4 regions of the Pseudomonas sp. CP4 genome follow, and region 3 is predicted to be linked to each of the others. Evidence: predicted binding sites of a transcription regulator. Region 3 holds the regulator's gene; each other region holds the start of a gene.
The links. The regulator FliA, encoded in region 3, starts transcription of late flagellar genes. The targets are predictions, from matches to a motif close to CTAAAGTTTNNNNNNNNNNNGCCGNTAA.

Region 1: the regulator FliA is predicted to act here: its motif matches at 3,841-3,868, upstream of ACMYUN_RS24345 (methyl-accepting chemotaxis protein).
Region 2: the regulator FliA is predicted to act here: its motif matches at 3,512-3,539, upstream of ACMYUN_RS01240 (methyl-accepting chemotaxis protein).
Region 4: the regulator FliA is predicted to act here: its motif matches at 4,029-4,056, upstream of ACMYUN_RS19410 (methyl-accepting chemotaxis protein).

What each region holds. Positions count from the first base shown of each region.
Region 1 is NZ_CP180489.1:5,402,934-5,408,628, reverse strand. It holds gene ACMYUN_RS24360 (DMT family transporter) at 1-450, opposite strand, end outside; gene ACMYUN_RS24355 (DMT family transporter) at 454-939, opposite strand; gene ACMYUN_RS24350 (LysR family transcriptional regulator) at 1,053-1,988, shown strand; gene ACMYUN_RS24345 (methyl-accepting chemotaxis protein) at 2,115-3,797, opposite strand; gene ACMYUN_RS24340 (Na+/H+ antiporter family protein) at 3,906-5,222, opposite strand; partial or broken gene ACMYUN_RS24335 (HAMP domain-containing protein) at 5,509-5,695, shown strand, end outside.
Region 2 is NZ_CP180489.1:315,843-321,537, reverse strand. It holds gene ACMYUN_RS01255 (hypothetical protein) at 1-161, opposite strand, end outside; gene ACMYUN_RS01250 (AAA family ATPase) at 494-1,018, opposite strand; gene pnuC (nicotinamide riboside transporter PnuC) at 1,015-1,578, opposite strand; gene ACMYUN_RS01240 (methyl-accepting chemotaxis protein) at 1,749-3,383, opposite strand; gene ACMYUN_RS01235 (undecaprenyl-diphosphate phosphatase) at 3,698-4,528, shown strand; gene ACMYUN_RS01230 (DUF1294 domain-containing protein) at 4,525-4,953, shown strand; gene ACMYUN_RS01225 (MmcQ/YjbR family DNA-binding protein) at 5,073-5,432, opposite strand; gene ACMYUN_RS01220 (LysR substrate-binding domain-containing protein) at 5,429-5,695, opposite strand, start outside.
Region 3 is NZ_CP180489.1:1,546,951-1,552,645, reverse strand. It holds gene flhA (flagellar biosynthesis protein FlhA) at 1-33, shown strand, start outside; gene flhF (flagellar biosynthesis protein FlhF) at 45-1,385, shown strand; gene fleN (flagellar synthesis regulator FleN) at 1,502-2,332, shown strand; gene fliA (RNA polymerase sigma factor FliA) at 2,329-3,069, shown strand; gene ACMYUN_RS06855 (chemotaxis response regulator CheY) at 3,237-3,608, shown strand; gene ACMYUN_RS06850 (protein phosphatase CheZ) at 3,627-4,415, shown strand; gene ACMYUN_RS06845 (chemotaxis protein CheA) at 4,469-5,695, shown strand, end outside.
Region 4 is NZ_CP180489.1:4,313,696-4,319,390, forward strand. It holds gene ggt (gamma-glutamyltransferase) at 1-553, opposite strand, end outside; gene ACMYUN_RS19395 (hypothetical protein) at 744-926, opposite strand; partial or broken gene ACMYUN_RS19400 (DNA-binding protein) at 1,090-1,427, shown strand; tRNA gene ACMYUN_RS19405 (tRNA-Met) at 1,613-1,689, opposite strand; gene ACMYUN_RS19410 (methyl-accepting chemotaxis protein) at 1,805-3,862, opposite strand; gene ACMYUN_RS19415 (MFS transporter) at 4,195-5,412, shown strand; gene ychF (redox-regulated ATPase YchF) at 5,595-5,695, opposite strand, start outside.

The sequences.
Region 1 (5,695 bases), 2.1 Mb from region 3:
CTGCGCCTGCCGCGAACTCCGATACATGAATACCAACGCCACCGCCAGACACACCATCGCCAGCATCCGGCTCGAAGACAAGCCGATCGCCGGATTCCCCAACCAGCCAAAATTGTCGATCAACATCCCCATCCCCAACTGCCCGACAATCACCGCCACCGTCGCCACAGCCGTCCCGACCACAGGCACCGCACCCACCATCACCATCATGTACACCACGCCGAACAGCGCCCCGGTCAACTGCCACTTCGGCACCTCAAGCAGACTCACCGCCTGCGCCGGTTCGAAAAACAGAATCAACAACCCGGTCACCACCGTGCCCACCGCAAAGGTCAGCAAACTGGAGCGCAGCACACCCACCGTCTCACCCAAACGCCCATTGATCGCGGCCTGCACACTCAACACCGCACCGGCCAATACCACCACCGCCAACAAAATCACCAGACCCATCACTCACCCCCGCGCAATCAGAACCAAAGCCACCACAATCAAGCCCAACGCCAGCCAGCGCTCGCCGTTGACCTTCTTGCGCGTCGCGCCGAACCAGCCGAAATGGTCGATCAGCACACTCTTGCCGACCTGCCCGGACAAAATCGCAATCATCGTCATGGCAATGCCGATGTGCGGCGTCGCGAGCGTCAGCACCACCACGTAGATCGGCCCGAGAAAACCGCCGATCAACTGCCAGCGCGGCAGTTCGGTCAGCGCGGGACCTTTTTGCGGACCGGCAAACAGCAGGAGCAAAAACAGAATCGCCGAACCCACGCCGAAGATGCTCAACGTCGCCCACAAATGCCCGACCTGCTCACCCAGCGGCCCGAGCAACCCGGCCTCGACCGACAAGCCCATGCCGGCAAGGATCACCAGCGGCAGCAACAGCAGACGCAACATCGATTTTTTCACCGGTGCGGCGACCAATCCCTCATCCAACGACTGCATACCTGACCTTCCACGCTCAAAAACAATGGCGCGGATTATCGGCTGGCGCCGCTGTGCGATAAATGGGAGCATCCGGACAACACTTTTGCGCAACACGCACAGCGAGACACGGCATGCACGGGCTCAACGAACTCGGATTCAAAGCGCTACGGCTGTTTGTGGCGGTCCTCGACCACGGCAGTTTTTCCGAAGTCGCCCGCCGCGAAGGCGTTGCGCCCTCCTCGATTTCGCGGCAGATCCAGTTGATGGAACAGGCGCTGAACCAGCAATTGCTCTACCGCCACACTCGCGCCGTCACCCCGACCGAAGCCGGGCGCACGCTCGGCCACCATGCGCGGCTGCTATTGGCGCAACTGGAAGAAGCCGAACAGGCGCTGCAGGAACAGCAAAGCGAACCCACCGGACTGGTGCGCATCAATGCCCCGGTGGTGTTCGGCCAACGCCATCTGACGCCCTGGCTGGGCGAGCTCTGCGCGCGCTATCCGAAGCTGCAATTGGATATCCAGCAAACCGACCATTACGTCGACCCGCTACAGGAAGGCGCCGACCTGCTGTTTCGCATCGGCGCGCTGCACGATTCGAGCATGCAGGCACGCATTCTCGCGCCGCACCGCTTTCAGGTCGCCGCCAGCCCGGCCTATCTCAAACGCTACGGCACACCGCAGCATCCCGACCAACTCGCGCAACATCAGTGCCTGGCCTACAAAGGCGCGGCCGGTCAGCAGCGCTGGTTTTTCCGCGGTGATGGCGAGGACTGGACGCCGTACACGGTCAGAGGCCCGATCACCGGCAACCACGCCGACACCCTCACCCAGGCTGCTCAGCAAGGGCTGGGGCTGGTGATGTTTCCGTCGTGGCTGATTGGCGAAGCGGTACGCGAGGGCACGCTGGTGCCGGTACTGGGGGGGTATCAGGTGTCGAACAGTCTGGAACCGCAGCAGATCGCGGTGCTGTGGCCCGGGAGCCGGCGGCTGTCGGTGAAGGTAAGGACGGTGATCGATTTCTTCATCGAATGCTTCGGTGAAATCCCGTATTGGGACCAGACTTGAAGGCTACAGAAACTCAAATGTGGGAGCGGGCTTGCTCGCGAATGCGGTGTGCCATGCAACCCATTGGGGGTCTGACACAACGCATTCGCGAGCAAGCCCGCTCCCACAATGGATTATCGTGAATCTTCAGATACGGAACTGCCCGACCAGCTTGCCCAACCGCTGCCCCAGCTCCGCCAGACTGCGCGAGGTCTGCGCGCCCAGTTGCGTTTCATCGGCGACGCTGTCCACCGCCACCGCAATCTGATGCACGCTGCGGTTGATTTCTTCGGCCACGGCCGTCTGCTCTTCCGCTGCGCTGGCGATCTGCGCGTTCATCGAGTTGATCGTGGCGATCAACTGCGCCATGGCATCCAGCGATGCACCGGCCTGATTGGCTTGCTGCGAAGTACCATCGCCAGCCTCGCTGGAACGGCGCATGGCCTCAACTGCCTGCTGCGTGCCGGCCTGCAAGCGGTCGATCATGCCCTGGATTTCCTGAGTGCTGATCTGCGTGCGGCTGGCCAGTGCGCGTACCTCGTCCGCAACCACCGCAAAGCCACGACCGGCCTCACCGGCGCGTGCCGCTTCGATCGCGGCGTTGAGCGCCAGCAGGTTGGTCTGCTCGGCAATCGAACGGATCACCCCAAGCACGCCAACGATCGAACTGACGTCCTGCTGCAGGCTGTCCAGCGACACGCCGCTGTTGCGGATGTCGTCGACCAATGCATGAATCTGCTTGATGCTGCCCGCGACCACTCGCTTGGCGCTTTGGCCTTCTTCGTCGGTCTGCTGCGCGGCGACGGCGGCGTTTTGCGCGCTCTTCGCCACTTCCTGGGCGGCGGCGGACATTTCGTTGATCGCCGTGGCGACCTGATCGGTTTCGTGGCGTTGACGCTCCATCGCCTGATCGGAACGCTGCGCCTGTTCCGAGACCTGGGTGACCAGCCCGGTGAGTTGCGTGGTCATCTCGGTGATCTGCCGCACCAGGCCGTGGATCTTGTCGACGAAGCGGTTGAACGAGCCGGCCAGTTCGCCGAGTTCGTCCTGGCTGGTGATGTTCAGGCGCCGGGTCAGGTCGCCCTCGCCAGCGGCGATGTCGTCGAGGTTGGCTTTCATCAGGGTCAGCGGGCGCAGAATGGTGTTGGCCAGCAGCATGCCCGCCGCCGCGATCACCAACAGCACCAGCACCGCAACACCGACAATGCTCAGCACCAAGCCTTGCACGCGCTCCTGCACCTGCGCCTCGACCTGCGCCACTTGCGCTTCGATGCCGTCGAGGTTGACCGAAGTACCCACCGCCATGTCCCACTTCGGCAGGTATTCGGTGTAGCCGAGTTTCGGCACCAGCACCTTGGCGTTGCCCGGCAGCGGCGAGCTGTATTGCAGATAGTGGGTGCCGTCCTTGGCCACTTTGACCAGGCCGAGGTTGACGTAGACGCCGTTCGGATCGCGGTTGTCCTTGAAGCTTTTGCCCACGCCGTCGGGGTCGTTGGCCTTGAACAGGCGTACGGTCTCTGAGTCGTAGCCGAAGAAGTAACCGTCCTTGCCGTAGCGGATGCCCGAGAGCAGTTTGATTGCCTGGGCGCGCGCCGCGTCGTCGCCCGGTGCGGCGGCGTCATACAGCGGTTTGATCGTGGTCATGGCCACGGCAACGTAACTTTGCAGGGTGGCCTTGGCGTCGCTGAGCAGCCGCTCGCGGGTCTGTTCGACCTCCTTGCGCGCCTGTTCCTGGAGGATGAACAGCGTGGTCACGCTGATGACCAGCGCAAAGAGCAGCACCGGCAGAACGGCAAGGGACAGGACTTTAGCCTTGAGACTCAGGCGCATCGGGGGACTCACTCTTTTGATTTTGTTGGCGTGGTTAAAGGCTTTAACGGCACGCCGGAGCAAAAGTTGAATCTTGAAACATCGCTCCCACAGGGGTTGGTGGGGCGTTTAGAGAACCATCGCCGCGACCCAGCCAAACACCAGCAGCGGCAGGTTGTAGTGCAGGAAAGTCGGTACGACGGTGTCCCAAATGTGGTGATGCTGGCCATCGATGTTCAAACCCGAGGTCGGGCCGAGGGTCGAGTCCGAGGCCGGCGATCCGGCATCGCCCAGCGCACCGGCCGTACCGACGATGCAGACGATGGCGATCGGGCTGAAGCCCAGTTGCATGCACAGCGGCACGAAGATCGCCGCCAGAATCGGCACGGTGGAAAACGACGAGCCGATGCCCATGGTCACCAGCAAGCCCACCAGCAGCATCAACAAGGCACCCACGCCTTTGCTGTGATTGATCCACGCCGCCGACGATTCGACCAGCGTCTGCACCTGCCCGGTGGCCTTCATGACTTCGGCAAAGCCTGAGGCGGCGATCATGATGAAGCCGATCATCGCCATCATTTTCATGCCTTCGGTGAACAGGTCATCGGTCTCGCGCCATTTGACGATGCCGGAGAACGAGAAAATCAGGAACCCGACCAGCGCGCCGATAATCATCGAGTCCAGCAGCAACTGCACCACGAATGCCGAAGCGATGGCCACACCGGCGATCATCAGGCTCAACGGGTTGTACTGCACCGCCGTCTGCTCGACCTGTTCGATTTTGGCCAAGTCATAAACGCGCTTCTTGCGATAGCTGATGAACGCCATCGCCAGGCCGAAGACCATGCCCAGCGCCGGAATGCCCATGGCGTGGGTGACATTGATGCCGCTGATGTCGACGCCGCTGCGGGCGACGTTGGCCAGCAGGATTTCGTTGAGGAAAATGTTGCCGAAGCCCACCGGCAGGAACATGTACGGGGTGATCAGGCCGAAGGTCATGACACAGGCGATCAAACGGCGATCGAGTTGCAGCTTGGTCAGTACATATAGAAGTGGCGGCACCAGCAGCGGAATGAATGCGATGTGGATCGGCAGGATGTTCTGCGAAGCAATCGCCACCACCCACAGCAGGCCGATCAGCAGCCATTTGACGTTACCGCCGCCGGTTGCATGCTGCCGATCCACCATGGCCAGGGCCTTGTCGGCCAGCGCATGAGCCAGGCCGGATTTGGCAATCGCTACGGCGAAAGCGCCGAGCAAAGCGTAGGACAACGCCACTGTCGCGCCGCCGCCCAGGCCGCTGTTGAAGGCCTTGAGTGTTGCGTCGATGCCCAGACCACCGGTCAGGCCACCGACCAGCGCCCCGACGATCAGCGCGATCACCACATGCACGCGCGACAGGCTGAGGATCAGCATGACGCCGACGGCTGCTATGACTGCATTCATTTCACTACCTCAAAAAACACTGCGGGTGAAAACACACCGCCAGACAGGATGAGTCCGCCCCGGGTTGGCCGGCGGATTTGCAAAGAGGGTCTTATTAGAGGGCGCGCACTGTGCCGCAGAGTGACGGCGGTGTCAAAGCCCCGTGGCGAGGGGATTTATCCCCGTTGGGTGGCGAAGCCGCCCCCGGCAAACTTCAAATCAACCCTATACGCAGGTGTCACGACTGCTTCGCAGCCGAACGGGGATAAATCCCCTCGCCACAGGACCACAGGACCACAGGCCCCGCATGCGGCAATCGGTCATATTGCGCTCACGACATAAAGAAAGCCGAAACGCGGCCGCTACAGTGCAAAGTCTCAGATATTTATCGGATAAGGATATTTCCATGTCGCTCAGACAACTTTCCATCCAATGGAAAATCACCCTGCTCGCCGGCCTCTGCCTGGCCGGTATCGTGACCCTGTTGGTCGGTC
Region 2 (5,695 bases), 1.2 Mb from region 3:
TAGGGGTCTTTGCCGCCATTACGCCCGATCGGGATTGGCTGAACGTCGCGGTTGAGGACGATCACTCCATTGCCTTCGGCCTGGGCGCTGACACTGATCAATGCGCTGGCGGCTGATCCGATCAGCAGGAGGCAGGTCAGGCTTTTATTGAGATTCCCCACGGCGGCGATTCCTTCTTCAGTGGGCTGGGTTGTTCAGCGTTGTGAAGGAGAGAGCGAAAGCTGTGCCGGGTTTGGATTGTTTATTTAAATCAATGGCTTAGTTATTTTGAGCGAGGCAGGTGTGTGGCTACTGTTTCACTGTTGAAACACAGCGAGAGCCGCTTGAGTGGACATCGACTTTGGAAAGCTCTGGCACAAGGGTTTGCGCCGATGTGTTTCATTGACGTAACAGATGGCGTCACGGATTGATGAACAGCGTTTGGACGCGGCTTTGCGAGGGCAGGAGTGTTTCAAAAACGGACAGATGCGCCCAAAAATACCGGTGTGGTGGCTCAGGCGGACAACAGACGCTCGACCGCCGCAAAGGCTTGGGCCTGGCGGTCGACCCAGTTGCCTTCGATAACTTGCAGTGGCTGTTGATGCTGGATCAACCAGTCGCGAGTGGCTTCGAAGAACGCCATGCGATCGTCAAGATCCGGCTGGCAGCGTTGGCCGTCTTCGGCCCAGTCGACTTGTTGCGGCGATAGCAGCAGGTGCAGGTCGTAGTGGCGCGCGAGCAACTCGGCTTCAAGCCAGCCCGGGCAAGCGGCGAACAGGGTCTGGCTCCAGAGGATGTTGCTCAGCAGGTGAGTGTCGAGGATCAGCAGGGAGGGTTGCTGCGCTCGCGCCTGATCTTCCCAGCGCAACTGGCCTCGGGCGATAGCAGGAATATCCGCCAAACAGGTGTCGCGGGGATTGTCTTCGATGAACCGACGCACATATTCATCAACGCGAACGCCGCCGAAACGCTGCTCCAATCCCGCCGCCAGCCAGCTCTTGCCGGTGGATTCCGGGCCGGTAAGGACTACGACTTTCATGTGCGCAACGCCGGATCGGCGCGCCACTCACGCCAGCCTTCAACGGCGAGCAGAGTGAACAACCCATAGAGGCCTGCGGTCAGGTACAGGCCTTTATAGATGAACAGGCCTACAAAAATGACATCGAGGACAAACCACAGCGCCCAGCATTGCAAGCGTTTCTGCGCCATCCACAGTTGTGCAACCAGGCTGAAACCAGTAAGCGCGGCATCGAGCCACGGCTGGGCGGCGTCGGTCCAGTGCGCCATCGCGGCGCCCAGCAGCAGGCTGCCGATGGCCCCGACGCTGAGTCCGAGCAGAATTGAGCGCGCGTCGAGGCGGGTGACTTGGCGCCCGTCATGCATCGTCCCGGCGCGGGTCCACTGCCACCAGCCGTAGACTTGCAGCGCGGCGTAGATCACTTGCAGCAACATGTCCGAATACAGCTTCACCTCAAAGAAGATCCAGCTGTAGAGCAACACCATGACCAGCCCGATCGGCCAGCACCACGGATTCTGTTTGACCGTCAGCCACACGGCGATGACACCGAGGGCAGCGGCGAACAGTTCAAGCCCGGACATGGCGGATCCCTGGGGAAGTCGAGAAGGGGGCGGATTGTACTGCATTCGCCCAGACACAGAAGTACCCTGTGGGAGCGAGCCTGCTCGCGAAGGCGTCGGGCCAGTCAGTGGAAGAAGATGTCGACTGGACAGGCCCTTTCGCGAGCAGGCTCGCTCCCACAGGTTATGGGTCAGACCCTGAACTGGCGCAGTAACCCGTTGAGCTGTTCGCTCAGCTGCCCAAGCCGCAGACTGGCTGCACTGGATTGTTCCGCCGCCAACGCGGTGCTATGCGAAAGGCCGGCCGCCTGGGTGACGTTCTGGTTGATGTCCTCAACTACATGGGCCTGTTGCAACGTGGCGCTGGCGATCGAAGCATTCAGACCGTTGAGATTGCGCAACGCCTGGCCAATCGCACTGAGACTCGCGCCGGCCAGTCCCGCCTGTTCGATGGTCAATTGCGAGGCCTTGCTGCTGTCGCCAATCACCTTCACCGCAGCCTCGGAGTGGTTCTGCAAACGCTCGATCATCGACTGAATCTCCGCTGTCGATTTCTGTGTACGCTGCGCCAACAACCGGACCTCATCGGCGACCACGGCAAACCCGCGACCCTGTTCACCCGCACGCGCCGCTTCAATCGCCGCATTAAGCGCCAACAGGTTGGTCTGTTCGGCAATCGAACGGATCACCTCCAGAACGCTGCCGATCTGCGTACTTTCTGCAGCCAAGGTGCGAATCACCTCAACCGCTTGATCGATGGTCCCGGAAAGCTTGTCGATCTGTTGCAGGCTGCCGTCAATGTTGATCTGGCCCTGTCGCGCCTGCGCTTCGGCATCGCGCATTTCGGCGGCGGCGTGTTCGGCATTTTTCGCCACGTCCTGCACGCCGTAGGTGACTTCGTTGATCGCTGTGGCCACCAGTTCCATCTGCTGCGATTGCTGCTGACTGCGCTGCTGCGCTTGCGAGGCGTCATTGCCCAGTTCGCTGGAAGACTGACCCAAAGCGCTGGCCGAGACCTGCAAGTCTCCAATCACTCGGCGCAATTTGGCAGTGAAGGCATTGAAGTGATGGGCAAGCTCGGTGACTTCATCCTTGCCGTGGGTATCGAGGCTGCGGGTCAGGTCGCTTTCGCCGCTGGCGATGTTGGCCATGGCGTTCACGGTTTCCTGCAACGGACGAACGATGCTGCGCGCGATCAGAATCACCAGCAGCGCCATGATCAGCGCAATCGCCAGGCCGATTGCCGAGGCCTTGATCATCTGTCCCTGGAATTCGGCCTGCACATCGTCGACGTACACACCGGAACCGATCACCCAGCCCCACGGCTCAAAGAGCTTCACATATGAGGTCTTGGCTACGGGATCAGTCGCTCCCGGTTTCGGCCAGCGATAATTGACCATGCCCGCGCCCTTGGCCTTGGCGATGGCGACCATCTCGTTGAACACCGCAAAACCGTCCGGGTCGCGGATCGCCGAGAGGTTCTGGCCTTCGAGTTTGGGGTTGGTCGGGTGCATGACCATCACGGGCGTGAGGTCGTTGATCCAGAAATAGTCGCTCTGGTCATAGCGCAGGCCACGGATCGCGGTCAGTGCCTGCTTTTGCGCCGCGTCCCTGGTCAGGGTGCCGGCGGTTTCCAGGCCATGGTAATAGTTCAGCAGGCCGCTGGCGGTCTGCACCACATGCTGGGTTTTCTGCGCCTTGGCGTGGTAGAGGTCGTCGTGGATCTGCTTGAGCATCAGCACGCCCAAGGTCAGCAACATGACCATCGCCACGATCAAGATGAGCCACAAGCGTCGGCTGATCGACACACTGCGCAAGCTGTTCATAACGCTGTCACTCCGGATTCTTGTTCTTGTAATAAATGATCGCCAGCATCCAGCCACCGCTGAGTGCTCGGGACTGCGCCAGCCAAGCCATGCAGCGCGGGGAGCGCTATTAAGGCTTGTCTGTTAGGATTTCGGCCCCGCGCGCAAAAACCTGAACACGGTTTTGACATTTCACGGAATTTTTACCGTTTCGTGTGGATCCTGTGCGCGCGGAATCGGTACAGCTTTAACCAGCTACGCTGAACGCAGTGAACGCAGTGAACGCTAAAAATACTATCGGGGCATGCCGTCGCGCATCGCTCTCTGGGGGATTGATGGATCTTTGGACTGCCTTGCAGGCACTGATACTAGGAGTTGTAGAAGGGCTGACGGAGTTTTTGCCCATTTCGAGTACCGGACACCAGATCATCGTCGCCGACTTGCTGAACTTCGGCGGCGAGCGGGCCATGGCGTTCAACATCATCATTCAGCTCGGCGCGATTCTCGCGGTGGTCTGGGAGTTTCGCCGCAAGATCCTCGACGTGGTGATCGGCTTGCCGACCCAGCCGAGTGCACGGCGTTTTACGGCTAATCTGCTGATCGCGTTTTTGCCCGCCGTGGTGCTCGGAGTGATCTTTGCCGATCTGATCCACGAATACTTGTTCAACCCTATCACCGTAGCGGCGGCGCTGGTCATTGGTGGGATCATCATGTTGTGGGCCGAACAACGTCAGCATGAAGTCCACGCCGAAACCGTTGACGAGATCCGCTGGACCGATGCGCTGAAAATCGGTTTCGCGCAATGCCTGGCAATGATTCCCGGCACTTCGCGCTCCGGTTCGACGATCATTGGCGGCTTGCTGTTCGGCCTGTCGCGCAAGACTGCAACCGAGTTTTCGTTCTTCCTCGCCATGCCGACCATGGTGGGTGCGGCGGTATATTCGGGCTACAAATACCGCGATCTGTTTGTGCCAGCGGATTTCCCGGTGTTCGCGATTGGTTTCGTCACCGCGTTTGTTTTCGCCATGATCGCTGTGCGCGGTTTGCTCAAGTTCATCGGCAACCACAGCTATGCAGCGTTTGCCTGGTACCGAATAGCGTTCGGCCTGTTCATTCTGGCGACCTGGCAGTTCGGCTGGGTGGACTGGTCGGCGGCCAAGCCATGAACGATTCGCGCGCGCAGCGCCCGCAAGGACGAGCTTCTGGCGGGCGCCTTCAGCATGTGAAGTTGAAGCTTGTGGTGCTGTTGATCGTCTGCGCGCTGCCGCTGTTCGGCTCACTGTCCATGTGGCTCAGTGGCCTCTCGCGGGTGCCGCTGGCGGCGTACGGGATTGTCAGTGTGCTGGCGTTTTTTCTGTATTGGGCCGACAAGCGCAAGGCCCGCGCCGATGCGTGGCGCACCCCGGAAAACATCCTGCACGCGGTAGAACTGGCGGGCGGCTGGCCGGGGGCGTTGATCGCCCAGCAAGTGTTTCGGCACAAGACGCGCAAGGTGTCGTTTCAGATTCTGTTCTGGGTGATCGTGCTGCTGCATCAGGTGTTCTGGATTGACCAGATTTTTCTCGGATCGAACTTGCTGTCGCTGATTTAACGTCCACCGAAAATCCCCTGTGGGAGCGAGCCTGCTCGCGAAAGCAATCTCATCCTCGCTGATGAGTCGCCTGACAAACCGCCTTCGCGAGCAGGCTCGCTCCCACAGGATTTGCGTGCTTACAAAAGCAGGCCGATTTGCGTTTTTTTAGGCAACTTGCTCACCACCAGTTGATGCGACCGCTGCAACAGCGCCTGCAATTCCTCGGCACTCAGCGGGTAGGGCGGGTGCATGATGATCCACTGCGCCCGCGCCAGATACGGCGCCGGATGAACCCCCGGGCGGTCGCAATGGCCGAGAAACAGATCCTTGTCGACCTTGAACGCCAGCGAATCGCCGCGTAATCCCTGCAAGGCAAACATCTTGTTGCCGGCGATCGAGAACACCCGCACGCCGCCCCATTTGTAATCTTCCCGCGCGCCCGGCAGAGCCAGACAAAATGCGGCTACCTCGGTTTCGCTCATTTTTCCCTGTTTCATAACAACCGCTCCCCGCAGGCATTGAACGATTCGACCAAGTGATCGATCCATGCGCGCACCGCCGGCATTACCCCGCGCCGGTGCGGGTACACCGCTTGCAGCCAGCCGCCAGGCAATGACCATTCCGGCAGCATCTGCACCAGCGTGCCGTTACGCAGTTCGGTCTCGCAGAACATCATCGGCAGCACGGTGAAACCCTGACCAGCCAGCACGCAGGCCTTGCGCACGACAAAATCATCGATGCCCAGCCGCGCTTCCATGCT
Region 3 (5,695 bases):
ACCATCGTTGCGACAGTAGGGCCCAACGGCTGAGGTAGTGGTTTATGCAAGTTAAGCGTTTTTTCGCCGCCGATATGCGTCAGGCCATGAAGCTGGTTCGCGATGAGCTGGGCGCTGATGCCGCCATCATCGGCAATCGCCGCATTGCCGGCGGCGTCGAGTTGACGGCGGCTCTGGATTACAAATTGTCGGCGCTGGCGCCACGGGTTCCGAATATGGAGCTCGAAGACGAGCTGCGCAAGACCCAGTCGCGCATCGTCACCGCCCAGGCTGAACTGAGCCTGCGTGGCGAAGCCGACGGCAACACCAATCAGCAGTTGTTCGCCGGGCTGCCGTTGACCGCAGGCCTGCCGCTGACTGCTGCCGAACCGCTGAGCGAGCCGACCTACGCCGCACCGACGCGCCCGGCCGCAGCGCCTGCGCAGGCCTCGGCGGGTGTCGATCCGCGTGCCCTGGATTCGATGCGTTTTGAATTGAACAGCCTGCGCGAGCTGATGGAAGTGCAGCTCGGCACCCTGGCCTGGAATCAGCTGCAAGGCAGCCGTCCGGCCCAGGCCAATCTGTATCGCCGTCTGCAGCGCATTGGCCTGTCCGGCCCGCTGTCGCGCGATCTGCTGGCACTGATCACCGATATCGAAGAACCCCGTCAGGCCTGGCGCATGCTGCTGGCGCACCTGGCGCGGATGATCGCCGTACCGGAAGTCGAGCCGCTGGAAGAGGGCGGTGTGATTGCCATGGTCGGCCCCGCCGGCATGGGCAAGACCACCACGTTGGCCAAGCTCGCCGCGCGTTATGTGCTCAAGTACGGCGCGCAGAATGTTGCGCTGGTCAGTATGGACAGCTTCCGCATCGGCGCGCAGGAACAACTGAAAACCCTCGGACGCATCCTGAACGTGCCGGTGACGCACGTCGATCCGGGTCAGTCGCTGGTTCAGGCGCTGGATCCGCTGCTACGCAAACGCGTGGTTTTGATCGATACTGCCGGCCTGCAAGCCAGCGATCCGGCGTTGCGCATGCAGCTCGAGAGCCTGGCCGGGCGTGGCATTCGCTCAAAAAATTATCTGGTCCTGGCAACCACCAGCCAGAAACAGGTTCTAACCGCCGCTTATCACAGTTACAAGCGTTGCGGGCTGGCCGGCTGCATCCTGACTAAACTGGATGAAACGGCCAGTCTCGGCGAAGTGTTGAGCCTGGCGATCAGTCATGAATTGCCGGTCGCGTACCTGACCGATGGCCCACGGATTCCGGATGATCTGCATCTGCCGCGCCGTCATCAACTGGTCAGCCGCGCCGTCAGCGTGCAAATGCAGGAAGAACCCAGCGAAGAAGCCATGGCTGACATGTTCGCTGATATCTATCACAGCCCGACCAAGCAGGTTGGCTGAGGTAATCATGAACAGTTTTTGTACCTACATCGATGGTCTGCCACGCATTGTTCCGATCGTGAACGCGCAGCCAGTAATGTGGCCTCCGTCTATGCAAGACAAGGTAAAGAAATAACATGGGCAGCATGCATCCCGTACAGGTGATCGCGGTGACCGGCGGCAAAGGTGGCGTCGGCAAGACTAACGTGTCAGTGAACTTGTCCCTGGCGCTGGCAGAGCTTGGCCGTCGGGTCATGCTGCTGGACGCCGATCTGGGCCTGGCGAACGTCGACGTTCTGCTGGGGCTGACACCCAAACGCACACTGGCCGACGTCATCGAAGGCCGTTGCGAACTGCGCGACGTGCTGTTGCAGGGCCCGGGCGGGATTCGCATCGTGCCGGCGGCCTCCGGCACGCAGAGCATGGTGCACCTGAGTCCTGCGCAGCACGCCGGCCTGATCCAGGCGTTCAGCGACATCGGCGACAATCTCGACGTGCTGGTGATCGACACCGCTGCGGGCATTGGTGACTCGGTAGTCAGTTTCGTGCGCGCCGCCCAGGAAGTGTTGCTGGTGGTCTGCGACGAGCCGACTTCGATCACCGACGCTTACGCGCTGATCAAGTTGCTCAATCGCGACTACGGCATGAACCGCTTCCGCGTGCTGGCCAACATGGCGCAGAGCCCGCAGGAAGGGCGCAACCTGTTCGCCAAGTTGACCAAGGTCACGGATCGCTTTCTCGACGTCGCCCTACAATACGTCGGCGCCGTGCCGTACGACGAAAGCGTGCGCAAGGCAGTGCAGAAGCAGCGCGCCGTCTACGAAGCCTTTCCCCGTTCCAAGTGCGCGCTGGCCTTCAAGGCCATCGCCCAGAAGGTCGACACCTGGCCGCTGCCGGCCAACCCGCGCGGGCATCTGGAATTTTTCGTCGAGCGTCTCGTGCAGCAAACCGCAGGGCCTGTGATATGACCGCCAGTGGCATGAATCTTTACAAAAAGTCGGCGCGTGACGCGCAATACGAACTGATCGAGCGCTACGCGCCACTGGTCAAGCGCATTGCCTATCACTTGCTGGCACGCCTGCCGGCCAGCGTGCAGGTCGAAGACCTGATCCAGGCCGGGATGATCGGTTTGCTGGAAGTCTCGACCAAATACGACGCCAGCAAAGGCGCCAGTTTCGAAACGTACGCGGGCATTCGAATCCGCGGCGCGATGCTCGATGAAGTGCGCAAAGGGGATTGGGCGCCACGCTCGGTTCACCGTAATACCAGGATGGTCAGCGACGCGATTCGCTCGATTGAAGCTAAAACCGGCCGTGACGCTAAAGATCACGAGGTTGCGGCCGAACTCCAATTGAGTCTCGACGATTACTACGGGATTCTGAATGACACCTTGGGCAGTCGCCTGTTCAGTTTCGACGACCTGTTGCAGGACGGCGAACACGAAGGGCTGCACGAGGATGGCGCGAGTGCTCATATGGAGCCGTCACGCGATCTGGAAGATGAACGCTTCCAGGCGGCGCTGGCGGACGCGATTGCCAATTTGCCGGAGCGTGAGCGACTGGTGTTGGCGCTGTACTACGACGAAGAGCTGAACCTCAAGGAAATCGGTGAAGTCCTTGGCGTCAGTGAATCGCGGGTCAGCCAGTTACACAGCCAGTGCGCGGCCCGTCTGCGGGGGCGTTTGGGGGAGTGGCGAGCGCGCTGAAGGCAGTGTGGGGACACTGCGAAACGAGGCTGGTGCGGTGATGAACGGCGCCGGTCTCGATCCGTTGTGCTCCAGACAAACTTCGAGTGCTATGCCGATTGATTGAAGTGGCGCGTCCAGGTGCTGGGCGCGTTTAAGACTGCTTGGAGGTCGAATTGAACAAAGACATGAAAATCCTCATCGTTGATGACTTCTCAACGATGCGGCGGATCATCAAGAACCTGCTGCGCGATCTTGGGTTCACCAACACCGTCGAGGCCGACGATGGCGTAACCGCCATTCCGGTGCTCAACAGCGGCAGCATCGACTTTCTGGTAACGGACTGGAACATGCCGGGCATGACCGGTATCGACCTGCTGCGTCACGTGCGCGCCGATGAAAAACTCAAGCACCTCCCGGTGTTGATGGTGACTGCTGAAGCCAAGCGCGAGCAGATCATCGAGGCCGCTCAGGCCGGTGTGAACGGTTACGTAGTCAAACCTTTCACGGCTCAAGCGTTGAAAGACAAAATCGAGAAGATTTTCGAACGCATCGGCTGATGAATGCGCGGGGGAGCTATGGAGCATAACGAATCATCACAGGGCGATTTCGAATCGACTCTGAAAAAACACGCGGTCGAACTGGTCGAGAGCCTTGAAAAAGGCAAGTTCGGCGACGCGGTGCAACTGATCCATGAGCTCAATCAGACCCGTGACCGCGGCCTGTATCAGGAAGTGGGCAAGCTCACACGTGAACTGCACAGTGCGATCGTCAATTTCCAGATCGATCCGCACATGCCGCAGGCCGAGGAAGTGTCGCAAATCACCGACGCCACCGAACGCCTGGGCTATGTGGTCAAGCTGACGGAAGCCGCGGCCAACCGCACCATGGATCTGGTGGAAAGCGCCACGCCGGTGGTCAACAGTCTCGCTGATGAAGCGCAGACCTTGAGCGCCGATTGGGGCCGCTTCATGCGTCGCGAGGTCGGGGCTGAAGAGTTCCGCGAACTGGCGCGCCGGGTCGACGGTTTTCTGTCACGCAGCAGCACGGACAACCGTGCGGTGTCGAGCAACCTCAACGACATCCTGCTGGCTCAGGATTACCAGGACCTCACAGGTCAAGTGATCAAGCGTGTGACCCAACTGGTCACCGAAGTCGAAAGCAATCTGCTCAAACTCGTGCTCATGGCCAGTCAGGTCGACCGCTTTGCGGGCATCGAACATGACCGCGCCGCAATGCTTGCTGAAAAAGATCCACAAAAACATCTCTCGCAGGGTGAAGGTCCGCAGATTCATGCCGATAAACGAGAAGACGTTGTGTCCGGTCAGGACGATGTGGACGATTTGTTATCCAGCCTTGGATTCTAGAGTTTCGGAATTCGGGTTTTTTGGGTTTTTAGACCTGTAGGAGCACCCCATTAATGAGCTTCGGCGCCGATGAAGAGATCCTTCAGGATTTCCTGGTTGAGGCCGGCGAGATTCTTGAGCAACTGTCCGAACAACTGGTCGAGCTGGAAAGCCGCCCGGATGATGCAGATCTGCTCAATGCAATTTTTCGCGGTTTCCACACTGTAAAAGGGGGCGCCGGCTTCCTTCAGCTCAATGAGCTGGTGGAGTGCTGTCACATCGCCGAAAACGTGTTCGACATCCTGCGCAAGGGTGAGCGTCGCGTTGATGCAGAACTGATGGACGTGGTGCTCGAAGCACTGGACGCGGTGAACAGCATGTTCAGCGAAGTCCGTGAACGTGCACCGATCACCGCTGCGACGCCGGAACTGCTGGCCGCGCTGGCGCGTCTGGCCGAGCCGCAATCGGCGGATGAAGCCGTGGCCGCACCGGTAGAAGTGGTGGAAGAGCCGGTGGCCGAAAGCGCATCGGACGACATTACCGATAACGAATTCGAACTACTGCTGGACTCGCTGAATGCCGTCAAGGCTCAGGCCGAGGCCCCGGCTGCTGCTGTTGCTCCGGCGCAGGTTGCCGACACGGCCGCCAGCGATGAAATCACCGACGCCGAGTTTGAATCGCTGCTCGATCAGCTGCACGGCAAAGGCCAGTTCGCTGTCGATGCGGTCGCTCCGGCGCCAGCAGCAGCGGCTCCGGCCGCGCCTGCTGCAGGCGACAGTTCGGACATCACCGACGACGAATTCGAAGCCTTGCTCGATCAGTTGCACGGCAAGGGCAACTTCGCCGTTGACGCGCTGGAATCGGCCATTGCTTCGGCGCCGGCAGCCCCTGCTGCACCGGCAGCCGCTGCGGCCGGCAGCGACCTGATCAGCGATCACGAATTCGAATCGCTGCTCGACGAATTGCACGGCAAAGGCAAGTTTGACGCCAGCGCCGCGACTGCCGGCTCTGCCTCGAGCGTCGCCACGCCAGCGGCGAAAGCTCCGGCTGCTGCTGCGCCGAAACCTGCGGCCAAGCCTGAGCCGAAAGCCGAGGCGCCGAAACCGGCCGCCGCTGCTGCACCGGCTGCGGCTCGCGCTCCTGCGACACCGCCCGCGGAAAAACCGGCCAGCGAAGCGGAAACCACCGTACGCGTCGACACCGCGCGGCTCGACGAGATCATGAACATGGTCGGCGAGCTGGTGCTGGTGCGTAACCGTCTGGTGCGCCTGGGCCTCAACAGCGGCGACGAAGCCATGTCC
Region 4 (5,695 bases), 2.8 Mb from region 3:
CCAGTTTGATCGCTCGCTCAAACAGCTTCGCCCATGGCAAGCGACCGTGTTGTCGATGCGCCAGCTCCAGGGCGCGCAATACCCCGGGCGTACCGACCGAGCGGCCGCCGATCTGCGCTTGCGTAAAGGCCATCGGTTTACCGTCAGCCTTCAGGAACAGCTTCTCGGTGGCCCCGGCCGGGGCCGTTTCGCGGCCGTCATAGGTGCGCACCTGCTTGCCATCCCACAACACAATCATCGCCCCGCCACCGATCCCGGAAGACTGCGGCTCAACCAGCGTCAACACCGCCTGCATCGCAATCGCAGCATCAATCGCCGAACCACCCTGACGCAACATCTCCCGCCCGGCTTCGGCCGCGAGTGGATTGGCAGCAGCGGCCATGTGTTTATTGGCGTGTCGGGCTTGCAGATCAGTGCGGTAACCGGAAGCGGCTTCCGGTGCCAGCGGCAACGAAGAAGAGGGCGGGGCGTTGCATGCGGTGAGGGTCAGAGCGCTGACAAGCAGTGTCAGGGCTGGCAGGCGAAAGCGCTTCAAGGGCTGGGCTGGAAACACGCGGGCTCTCCGTCCGTGGGGTAAAAGTCTTGGGGGACTTTATCGAGCGGGCCGGCGGGGTGCAAACTGCGTGAGGATTACAGCACTCCCGCTCAGCGGCCGCGCCAATCGATTGGCCGAAAACGATGCCCTTGTGGGAGCGAGCCTGCTCGCGAAAGCGGTAACTCGGATGGTGCGATCTTCTTGGTTCTTAGTCGGTGTGAAGCGTGCCGTCGGCCATTTTGCTCGGCAGCATTTCCAGCACGAACACGCTGGCCGGCCCGCCGGCGCCACGGATGGCCCAGTTCAGGCGCTGTTGCAAAAAAACGCCGCCGGCCAGACGTCCCAAAGCCAGGTGGGCACCTATCGCCGTCGCGACCGCCGGATTTCTCATACAGATTATTCAGGTCGACAGCCTACACGGCGTTGCCTGAGGATGGTTTCTGTACGGTTCCCAGGAGGGGCTTCACTTTTGCTGGGCGGTGGAACAAAACAAAGGCAGCAACACGACATCGACCAATCAAAAGAAATCTGGAAGGCCCTGAAGAGGTCGCTCAATGAAAAGCGTAAGCAATCACGAGGACAGTGTTCTCGAAATGCTGCGCACGAACGAGAATTTCGCTCTCGAATATCTCGTTGCAGCATTGGAAGAAATTGATGAAGAGGGCGGTGAGTCTGTGTTTCTCACCGCGGTGCGACGTGTGGTGGAAGCGAGAGGCGGTTTTGCCGCTGTCTCCAACGCAACCGGACTCAATAGAGGCAATCTTTACCGCCAATTTCAGCAGATGGAAACCCAGGCCTTTCTACGCTACCGAAGGTGCTGTCTGCTGTGGGGCTCGGTTTGTCGAAGGTGGTCGCTCACAGTCAGGATGATCAGGAACACACAGCAGCGTGATCCACCGTGGTAAGAAGCCCGGCTCGATGTCGGGCTTTCTGATTTTTTCCCTGCGGCATTTCTCTGATGGGGGAACGTGGAATTGATCCGCTGACATTAAGCGGTAGGTTGCGAGTGAAGCAGAGCGCAACTTTTCTCGAGGCATAAAAAAACGGCCTACCTTTCGGTAAGCCGTTTTTAGTACTTGGTGGCTACACAGGGACTTGAACCCCGGACCCCAGCATTATGAATGCTATGCTCTAACCAACTGAGCTATGTAGCCAAGTGGCGCGCATTATTCCCCTGAAATGGCAAAGCGTCAAGCGTAAATCGAAAATATTTCTTCCTGTTTTCAACCGCTTATCCTCCAGCCCCGAAAATTGGGGCCGGGGAGGGCGTCAGCGCAGTTGGAATCTGGCGGTATTTGCGCTCAGGGCCTCGCTGCCCTGGCTCAAGGTGTCCGCCGCGAGGTTAACCGCGCGTGCGCCTTCAAGCAAACGCACCGCCGCTTGATCGACCTGCTGGATATTGCCGCTGACTTCGTCGGCGGTGCTGGCCTGTTCTTCAACCGCCGTGGCGATTTGCGCCAGGGTGTCGGTGACACTCTGTACGGCGCTGGCGATTTCTCCCAGGCGTTCGCCGAGGCCGGTGACCGCTTCGGCATCCGATTGCGCCTGACCGCAGGCGGCTTCCATCAGGCTCACCGCTTCGTTGACCGTGGCGCGCAGACTGTCGACAGTGCCGGCGATCTGCGCCGTGGACGATTGCGTGCGTTGCGAGAGGCTGCGCACCTCGTCGGCGACCACGGCAAAGCCGCGACCCTGTTCGCCGGCGCGGGCGGCTTCGATGGCGGCGTTGAGCGCGAGCAGGTTGGTCTGCTCGGCGACGCCGCGAATCGTGTCCACGACCAGTTGAATTTGTTGGCCTTGCTCGCTGACCCGGCCGAGCGCGGCGGCAGTGTCGTTCAGGCGCTGATTGAGCTGCTGAATGCTGGCCGTGGTGCGTTGGCTGTCGCGGCTGCTGTCGGCGGCGATGCGTCGGGTTTGCTGGGCGCTGCCGGAAGCCTGTTCGCAACTCTGCGCGACGCCTTGCGAGGTCGCGGCCAATTGGGTGGCGGCAGCGGCGATCTGGCTGATCTGCAACTGCTGCGCCTCAACTTCACCGAGGGCGCCGCTGGAGTGTTGGTTGAGGCTGCGTACCGCGTTGCTCAACTGCGAGGTCTCGTGGTCGACGCCGAGCATGCTGCTGCGCAGTTGCACCACGGCGACGTTGAGCGCGGTGCTGATCGCTGCCAGCTCATCGCGCCCCACCACCGGCACTTGCAGGCTCAGGTTACCGTCGCGCAAGGCCTCAGCGAGCAAGGTGATGCCGCTGGCACTGCGGCGGATCGAGGCTTGCAGGCAGACGAACAGGTACAACGCGGCCAGCAGCAGGCAACCGAAGATTGCGGCGACAAGAATGAACTGGCGGATCGCCGAGCTGTAATACGCATCGAGCCGCTGATCCAGCGCGACCAGTGACTGCTGGCGCAGGGAAGCGAGGTCGGTGAGCAGCGCGTCGAGGCTGCGTTCGAAGTCCTCTGGCTTGAGGTTGATGCTGCCGCCAAACACACCGTCGTCGAGGACTTTCAGGCCGCTGTCGAGGTGTTTCAGGCTGTCGTGATACTGACCGGCCCAGGCTTGCAGCTCGACTGGCAGACGAGCCTCCAGCAGGCCGGCGGTTTTCACCAGTTGCTCGCGGGCGTCGCCGATGCGGCTGCGCAGGTCGCGCAACTGCAGGCGGCTCTGCAGGGTGAACTGCCCGGAGACCACCGAAGCCTGGCCGACTGCGGCGAGACGCCCGACCCGCTCGATCAGGTCAGGTGCGTGTTGCGTGGAAATCTGCGTCAGCAAGTAGGTTTCCAGCCACGGCGCTAGGGTCAGGCGATTGTCCATGACGATCTGCTCGCGCAAAGCTTGCAGCGCGCCCAGGGCATTGGTGAAGCGGTCATAACCGTCCGGCCACCAGCCGACACTGCTGAGGCTTTTCGAATCAAGGCCATTGAGTGCGGTTTGCAGCGCCTGAAAGCGCTCGAGGATTGCGCCGTCGGCGCCTTGCTGGTTCAGGGCATTGCCCAGCTCGGTGGTGGCTTGCAGCACCGCCGGTTGCACGCCATCGAAGGCAGCCATGGCGGCGAGGGTGGCCGGTGTCGGCTGACGATTGGTCTCGGTGGCGCGCCAGCGGGCGGCGCGGTCGCGTTGCGCGGCGAGCAGGTTGTCCAGCGCATCCAGCGCGAGCAATTGACGCACACCGGCACGTTCGCCGGAGATCAGATTGAGCTTCTCGCGATAGTCATGGCCGATCATCAACAGGCTGCCGGCCAGCGGCAGAATGAACAGCAGAAACAACAATTGGAATTTACCTGCGAAGCCAAACCGCCCCAGCAATTTGATCCCCGGTGAAAGGAAAGCCTGCATGCCTCATGACTCCTCTGGACACCACGCACCATTGGCGTGCATCGCGAACCTTTGGGCTGCGACCTGTGCCCTCTAAAAGGCCTCGAAAGTTCACCCATGCCCGCTCTGTAGGCCGGCTCTGTAGCGAAACTTCCCATTGTCGAGCGCCTTTGTAAGGCGATCGTGTTCAAGGGCAGAAGCAAGGCAAGATTCAGACCATGGCGTTGCGCTATCACCTTGCAGTCGACGACCAGTCAGTTAGTTAGCTGCCTAAGGGGATAGCGCGAGCGCACCGAAAAATGGCACATTGACGCACCTGCCTGCGGGCACTCATCTGCTGTCCGGAAATTTTCATGGCTATCAGCAACGTTCAGACCGCCGCTGCCTCGGCGACCGCTGCTCCGCAAAGCAGCCCCTTGGTGATGCGCATCATCGGCGCGGTGGCGCTGGCGCATTTGATCAACGACCTGATCCAGTCGGTGCTGCCGTCGATCTACCCGATGCTCAAAGCCAACTATGGCCTGACCTTCACCCAGGTCGGCCTGATCACCTTGACCTTCCAGTTGACCGCGTCGCTGTTGCAGCCGTGGGTCGGTTATTACACTGATCGCCACCCGAAACCGTGGCTGTTGCCGGCGGGCACGGTGTGTACCTTGATCGGCATTCTGATGATGTCGGTGGTCGGCAGCTTCCCGCTGATCCTGCTGGCGGCGGCGCTGATCGGCATTGGCTCGTCGACCTTTCACCCGGAAGCCTCGCGTGTGGCGCGGCTGGCCTCGGGCGGCCGCTTTGGTCTGGCGCAATCGACCTTTCAGGTGGGCGGCAATGCCGGCTCCGCGTTCGGCCCGTTGCTGGCGGCGGCGATCATCATTCCCTTCGGCCAGGGCAATGTGGCGTGGTTCGGTCTGTTCGCAGTGTTTGCGCTGTTTGTGCTGTACCGCATCAGCCGCTGGTACGCCAATCACCTCAACCTGTTCAAGCTCAAGGCCGGCCAGGCGGCGACGCACGGCTTGTCGAAGGGCAGGGTGACCAGTGCGCTGGTGGTGCTGGGGCTGCTGGTGTTCTCCAAGTATTTCTACATGGCCAGTTTTACCAGCTACTTCACCTTCTACCTGATCGAGAAATTCGACCTGTCGGTGGCCAGTTCGCAATTGCATCTGTTCCTTTTCCTGGGCGCAGTGGCGGCGGGGACGTTCTTCGGTGGACCGATTGGCGACAAGATCGGACGCAAGGCAGTGATCTGGTTTTCCATCCTCGGCGTCGCGCCGTTCACCTTGATCCTGCCGCATGTCGATCTGTTCTGGACCAGCATTCTCAGCGTGGTGATCGGCTTCATTCTCGCCTCGGCGTTCTCAGCGATCGTGGTGTACGCGCAGGAACTGGTGCCGGGTAATGTCGGGATGATTGCCGGGATTTTCTTCGGTCTGATGTTTGGTTTCGGCGGGATTGGCGCCGCGCTGCTCGGGCATCTGGCGGATGTGCACGGGATTGAGTACGTGTATTTCCTGTGCTCGTTCCTGCCGTTGTTTGGTGTGTTGGCGATCTTCCTGCCGCGTACTAAAAAGGCCTGATCAGACGAATCGAACTGTGGGAGCGAGCCTGCTCGCGAATGGGTGGGTCAGTTGACGAATGCTTAGCTGACACGCCGCATTCGCGAGCAGGCTCGCTCCCACAGGGAAATGTACTCAGTCACTGAATTTCAGGCACAAAAAAGCCGCGTATCAAACGCGGCTTTTTCTTGCCCGGCTGTTGCTTAGACGTTGAAACGGAAGTGCATCACGTCGCCGTCTTTGACGATGTAATCCTTGCCTTCCAGGCGCCATTTGCCGGCTTCTTTGGCGCCGGCTTCGCCCT